3 regions of the Pectobacterium atrosepticum genome follow, and region 1 is predicted to be linked to each of the others. Evidence: predicted binding sites of a transcription regulator. Region 1 holds the regulator's gene; each other region holds the start of a gene.

What was found. The regulator ArgR, encoded in region 1, controls arginine synthesis, uptake and breakdown. The targets are predictions, from matches to a motif close to ANTGAATAAAAATACANT.
Region 2: argA (amino-acid N-acetyltransferase) is a predicted target of ArgR. The motif match lies at 1,398-1,415, and genes of this name have one in related genera.
Region 3: argC (N-acetyl-gamma-glutamyl-phosphate reductase) is a predicted target of ArgR. The motif match lies at 584-601, and genes of this name have one in related genera.

Annotation. Positions count from the first base shown of each region.
Region 1 covers NZ_CP009125.1:637,541-639,817, reverse strand. Annotated here, with positions in the region: gene mdh (malate dehydrogenase) at 1-259, opposite strand, end outside; gene argR (transcriptional regulator ArgR) at 730-1,200, shown strand; gene tsaD (tRNA (adenosine(37)-N6)-threonylcarbamoyltransferase complex transferase subunit TsaD) at 1,295-2,277, opposite strand, start outside.
Region 2 covers NZ_CP009125.1:1,115,371-1,117,647, forward strand. Annotated here, with positions in the region: gene argA (amino-acid N-acetyltransferase) at 40-1,383, opposite strand; gene amiC (N-acetylmuramoyl-L-alanine amidase AmiC) at 1,643-2,277, shown strand, end outside.
Region 3 covers NZ_CP009125.1:219,951-222,227, forward strand. Annotated here, with positions in the region: gene argE (acetylornithine deacetylase) at 1-537, opposite strand, end outside; gene argC (N-acetyl-gamma-glutamyl-phosphate reductase) at 740-1,744, shown strand; gene argB (acetylglutamate kinase) at 1,782-2,277, shown strand, end outside.

The DNA.
Region 1 (2,277 bases):
GATCCATGCCAGGTTTACGTGCCACACCGGCAGAAATCAGCACGATATCCGCACCAGCAAGCGCCGGTTTAGCATCTTCACCGCTATAGCCTTTGATCTTCACTGCTGTAGGAATATGGCTCAGATCGACGGCAACACCCGGCGTTACCGGAGCGATATCGTAGAGGGATAGTTCTGAACCTGAAGGAAGCTGGGTTTTGAGGAGGAGTGCGAGTGCCTGACCGATACCACCTGCTGCTCCGAGAACTGCAACTTTCATCCTAAACTCCTTATTATCGTAAAATAAAAAAGTGCCGTGAATTCATTTGGTTATAAACAGAATATAAAAGTGGGGATAAAACCAATCTACTTATCTTTCTACAAATGAACGAGAGACAAAAAAATTCGCTATGTCTCTAATAATAAACCAAAAACGACCATTCGTTTGAAAGGTAAGTAAAGTTAATAAGCTATTGAGCTATAACGTGGTGTTCATTCACGTGCGTTTAACCAGTGGGCTACATTACACCGATCAATGGCGTCCAAACAACATCATTCTGATAACATTTCCTTTACTTTTATGTGACTCAGGACGCATTTTTCGGACTATCCGGAAAGCTGAATTTTTTTGAAAACAGCGACTAGCGCATATATGGGGAAATAGACTGGAATTATACGCAATTTAATTGCATAAAAATTCACACAACTGCATAATAGAGAGATTAACCATAACAATTAATCCGGTGCAGAATGCGAAATTCGACAAAACAAGAAGATCTCGTTAAAGCGTTCAAAGCGTTGTTAAAAGAAGAAAAGTTCAGCTCTCAAAGTGAAATTGTTCACGCATTGCAAGACGAAGGATTTGAAAATATCAATCAATCCAAAGTGTCACGCATGCTAACGAAATTTGGTGCGGTGCGCACACGCAATGCCAAAATGGAAATGGTGTATTGCCTCCCTGCTGAACTCGGCGTCCCTACCACATCCAGCCCACTAAAAAACCTTGTGCTGGACGTGGACTACAACGATGCAGTCGTCGTGATCCATACCAGCCCAGGAGCCGCGCAGCTCATTGCTCGTCTGCTGGACTCACTAGGGAAGTCAGAGGGTATTCTTGGCACCATCGCAGGTGATGACACCATCTTCACCACCCCGGCAAGAGGCTTCAGCGTCAAACAACTTTACGAAGCGATTCTGGTGCTATTCGAACAAGAGCTGTAATTCCGCTCGTCCGCTGCCGTTTTTTGTTACTCGTTCTTTGCTACCTTTTCCTTGCTACGTGTAGACCCGCTACACGTAGCGAGTACCAATCGGACTACACCGCAGGCAAATCAGCCAACGGCCAACGTGGACGAACAGATACGCCCAGCGTCTGGCTCGCACCATGAAGTAGACGTACGCTGCCCGCATAGGCAATCATCGCGCCATTATCCGTGCAGAATTCGGGACGCGCGTAAAACACTTCACCACCGCGTTTTGCCATCACCTCACCTAAGCGCTGACGCAATGTTCGATTGGCGCTTACACCACCGGCCATGACCAGTCGTTTAAAGCCCGTATCATCCAACGCACGACGACACTTGATGGCCAGCGTATCCACGACGGCATCCTCAAAGGCACGCGCAATATCGGCACGCGTTTGATCGTCATCACCGTTGCTACGGATCGTATTCGCAGCAAACGTTTTTAGCCCGGAAAAGCTGAAATCTAACCCCGGACGATCGGTCATCGGACGCGGAAAGGTAAAGCGTTGGGAATCACCTGCCTGCGCCATTTTCGACAGCATTGGACCACCGGGATAATCCAATCCCAGCAACTTCGCCGTTTTATCAAACGCTTCACCCGCCGCATCGTCAACCGACTCACCCAGCAAGCGGTATTCGCCAATGCCTGTCACGCTGATGAGCTGCGTATGACCACCAGAAACCAGCAGCGCTACGAAGGGAAACGCTGGAGGATTATCTTCCAGCATCGGCGCCAGCAAATGCCCTTCCATATGGTGCACAGGGACCGCTGGCACCTCCCAAGCGAACGCCAACGACCTGCCGACTGTCGCCCCCACCAATAACGCGCCAACCAAACCAGGGCCGGCGGTGTAAGCCACACCATCGATATCGTCAGCCTGTAACCCAGCTTCACGCAGCGCTGCCTGAATCAAAGGAACCGTTTTGCGCACGTGATCGCGTGAGGCGAGCTCAGGCACGACGCCACCGTAATCAGCATGTAATTTGACCTGACTGTATAGCTGATTGGCGAGTAAACCCGCCTCCGTGTCATAAATAGCCACTCCGGTTTCAT
Region 2 (2,277 bases), 480 kb from region 1:
TTACTATCGGCCACGAGAAGCTTTATTGAATGGAATAATTCAGAGGTCCAGCACCAGAATCTTCGAGCGACGCTGGTAGTTGTACAGCGCCTGTTTTTTCTTCGGCAGCATTTCCACTTCGGCGGGTAAAAAGCCGCGCTCCTGAAACCAGTGGATGCTGTGTGTGGTCAGCACGAACAGCTTTTGTAGACCCTGCTGGCGCGCCTGAGCGGCAACGCGCATTAACAGCATATCGCCACGTGATGAACTGCGGTAATCCGGGTGAACCGCGACGCAGGCCATTTCACCGATGCTTTCTTCCGGGAACGGATAAAGCGCGGCACAGGCGATGGTCAGGTTATCACGTACCACGACGGTGAATTTGTCGATCTCCATTTCCAGCTGTTCACGCGAGCGTCTAACCAGAATGCCTTGTTCTTCCAGCGGACGGATCAATTCCAGAATACCGCCGATGTCATTGATGGTCGCACGGCGAACCTGCTCGGCGCTTTCCATCACGATCTGCGTACCGATTCCGTCGCGTGAGAACAGTTCCTGCAATAGCGCGCCGTCGTCCTGATAGCTGATCAGGTGGCTACGGCGCACGCCGCTACGACAGGCTTTGACTGCACCGCGCAGGAATCTGACCGTACCAGAGTGGTAATCGCCAGCTTGTTCCAGTACATCAATACGCTGCTGCGCATCGTCAGGGAACAGCTCGGAGATGATGCGGCCTTCTTCGTTGGTCACGCCCTGTGACGAGCAGAAGCCGATCATTTTCTCTGCTTTCAGCTTAATGGCGAGCTGGGTTGCAACCTCTTCTGAGGTTAAATTGAAACTTTCACCAGTGACTGAAACAGCAACTGGGCCAAGCAGCACAATCGCGCCGCTATTCAACTGGCGGTGAACCGCTTCTTCATCAATACGACGAATACGGCCACTGTGGCAGTAGTCCACACCGTCATCAACGCCAAGCGGCTGCGCGATAATAAAATTACCGCTGACGACATTAATATGGGCACCTTGCAGCGGTGTGTTGTTCAGGCTCATCGACAGCCGAGCGGTGATGTCCAGTTGCAGCATACCTGCTGCCTGTTTGACCAGCTCCAGCGTGGCGCTATCGGTGATACGGGTATTTTTATGATAATGGGGCTCGTAGTGGTGCGTTGTCAGGTTGGCATCGATCTGGGGACGGGCACCATAAACGACGACCAGCTTGATCCCCAGACTGTGTAACAGCCCAATATCATTTACGATGCTAGAGAAGTTGGCATGTTCAATGGCCTCGCCACCTAACATGATGACAAACGTTTTGCCACGGTGGGCATTGATATAGGGAACTGAATGGCGGAAGCCCTGAACCAGCTCTGTACTACGTTCCTTCACTGTGAGCCCTCTTTGCATTTTTATTCGTAATTTATGTATTTTTATTCTTTGTAGCGTAAAACGCAAGAGGAAGTATTAACCAGAAAAGTGAGGTTAATACTTCAAATTTATGATATCCGCCAGTTATAAGGCCTGTATATGATTTTTGCATGACAGGGCGGAGCAGATTCGTTAAAGTTTTTGACAATTCTTACCTTTATTCATTTTTTGATGGCATATCCAGTGTATTGGCAACACGACAATACAGGATAGCGCACAGCAATTAGATCGGAGCGGCATGTCTCATTCGAATCATCATCTGACTCGACGGCGTCTATTACAAAGCGCAGCAGCAACCTGGCTATTAAGCGTTAGTGGTGTGGGTTTGGCTGCGACGACACAGGTCATCGCCGTACGCATCTGGCCGTCTTCGGCCTATACCCGCGTCACGCTGGAATCCAATCATTCGCTGAAATATAAACAGTTTAGCCTCAGTAATCCTGAACGCATCGTGGTGGATATCGAAAATGTTCACCTGAACAGCGTACTAAAGGAAATAGCCAGCCAGTTTCAGCAGGATAACGATCCGCTGATTAAAGAAGCGCGCATCGGACAGTTTGATAAAAGTACGGTGCGTTTGGTGTTGGAGCTTAAGCAGCTGGCGACGGCTAAAGTCTTTACGCTGGGTCCGGTGGCCGAATTCAAGCATCGGCTGGTGCTGGATTTGTACCCTGCGGCAGGGCGCTACGACAACGAAGACGATCCGCTACTGGCGCTGCTGGAGGACTACAACAAAGGCGAATTGGAGCGCACGCTGCCAGCGGAAGCACCGAAAGCGGGGAAAGCAGGGCGGGATCGCCCGCTGATTATTATGCTCGATCCCGGCCACGGTGGTGAAGATCCCGGCGCGATCGGCAAGAATAAAACGCGTGA
Region 3 (2,277 bases), 420 kb from region 1:
GTGCGCCCGCACTGGTTGCAGCGAGGTGGGTTCGCCGATGATGGCGCAGTCCGGGCGAATCTGCGTGGATTCGGAGAAATATTTGGCGCCAGCCATCGTCGTTTCTTCATCCGCCGTTGCCAGTACATAGAGCGGCTTCGTGAGCTTGGTCGGATCGATATCGCGCAAGGCATCCAGAATAAAGGCAAAGAACCCTTTCATATCCGCCGTGCCCAGACCGTACAGCTTGTTGTCGTGTTCGGTCAGCGTGAAGGGGTCGCGCGTCCAGCGACCGTCGTCGAACGGAACGGTGTCGGTGTGCCCTGCCAACAATAAGCCACCTTTTCCTTCACCAATCCGCGCTAGCATATTAAATTTATTGAGGGTGCCGGGAACCGGTTGGACTTCAACATGGAAGCCGATATCGCCGAACCAGCCTGCCAGCAGGTTGATTAAGGTATGATTACTTTGATCGAGCGCGCTGTCGGTGGCACTGATGGACGGTGTGGCGATCAATGCCCGATATAGCTCAATAAAAGGGGGTAAATTCATCTTCACTGTTGACAGCCTCTGGTTAGGATAGTATCAATATTCATGCATTTATTTTGAATAAAAATACAATATTGCTCGGCGAAAGGAAACCCAAAGGTACGGCGATGACGATTCGTCACTTTCACTGAGTTTCGCGGGTGAGCAGCGTATCGACGCTGGTGAACCCTGTTACCTGTTCCATAGATAAATAAGAAGGTATACGGATCCCATGCTGAATACGCTGATTGTTGGTGCAAGTGGTTATACCGGCGCTGAGCTTGCGCTCTACCTGAACCGTCACCCACAGATGAACATAACCGCTTTGATGGTTTCTGCGCAAAGTGTCGATGCAGGAAAATTGATTTCTGATTTACATCCGCAGCTCAAAGGCATCATTGATATACCGGTAAAACCGCTGACTGATGCTGAAGAAGCGGCGAAGGGCGTGGATGTTGTTTTTCTGGCGACTGACCACAAAGTCAGCCACGATTTGGCCCCGATTTTTCTGGCGGCAGGCTGCACTGTTTTTGATTTGTCCGGCGCGTTTCGCGTACAGGATGCCGAATTTTATCGTCGCTATTATGGCTTCGAACATCAGCACACCGACTGGCTGGCAAAAGCGGTTTACGGGCTGGCGGAATGGCGCGCTGAAAGCGTAAAACAGGCACAGCTGATTGCAGTACCGGGCTGTTATCCGACGGCTGCGCAGCTGGCGCTGAAGCCGCTGCTTGATGCTCAACTGCTGAATTCAGCCCAGTGGCCGGTGATTAATGCCGTGAGCGGAGTGAGCGGCGCGGGGCGTAAAGCATCACTGACCAGCAGCTTCTGTGAAGTCAGCCTGCAACCGTATGGTATTTTCAACCACCGCCATGAGCCTGAAATTTCAACACATCTCGGTACGCCAGTGATTTTCACGCCGCATTTGGGCAACTTCGCCCGTGGCATTCTGGAAACCATCACTTGTCGCCTGCAGCCGGGCGTCACCCAGCAGGATGTCGCTGAAGCCTATCACAACGCTTATCACGATAAGCCGCTGGTTCGTCTGTATGATAAGGGCGTTCCGGCGCTGAAATCTGTTGTTGGCCTGCCGTTCTGCGATATCGGTTTCGCCGTTGACGGTGAGCACCTCATCGTGGTGGCAACCGAAGATAACCTGCTGAAAGGCGCGGCGGCACAGGCTGTGCAATGCATGAACATTCGTTTTGGTTTCCCTGAAACCCAATCGTTAATTTAATGACTACTGGTCCCGACATTTCGAGGCACGAAGCATAATGAATCCGTTAATTATCAAGTTAGGTGGCGTTTTACTGGATAGCGAAGAAGCGCTGGAGCGCCTGTTCACAGCACTGGTGGCTTACCGTCAGGAACATCAGCGTCCGTTGGTGATTGTGCACGGCGGTGGCTGTCTGGTGGATGAACTGATGAAGAAACTGTCGCTGCCTGTCGTGAAGAAAAACGGCCTGCGCGTCACGCCTGCCGATCAGATCGACATCATTACCGGTGCGCTGGCGGGTTCAGCCAACAAGACGCTGCTGTCATGGGCGAAGAAGCATGATATCAACGCTGTGGGTTTGTGCCTGGGCGATGGTGACAGCACGACGGTAACGCAGTTAGATGAATCTCTGGGTTTTGTGGGTAAAGCGGAAGCAGGATCGCCAGCGCTGCTGAACACGCTGCTTTCTGCGGGCTATCTGCCTGTCGTCAGCTCCATCGGTATTACGGCGCAGGGTGACCTGATGAACGTCAACGCCGATCAGGCGGCAACGG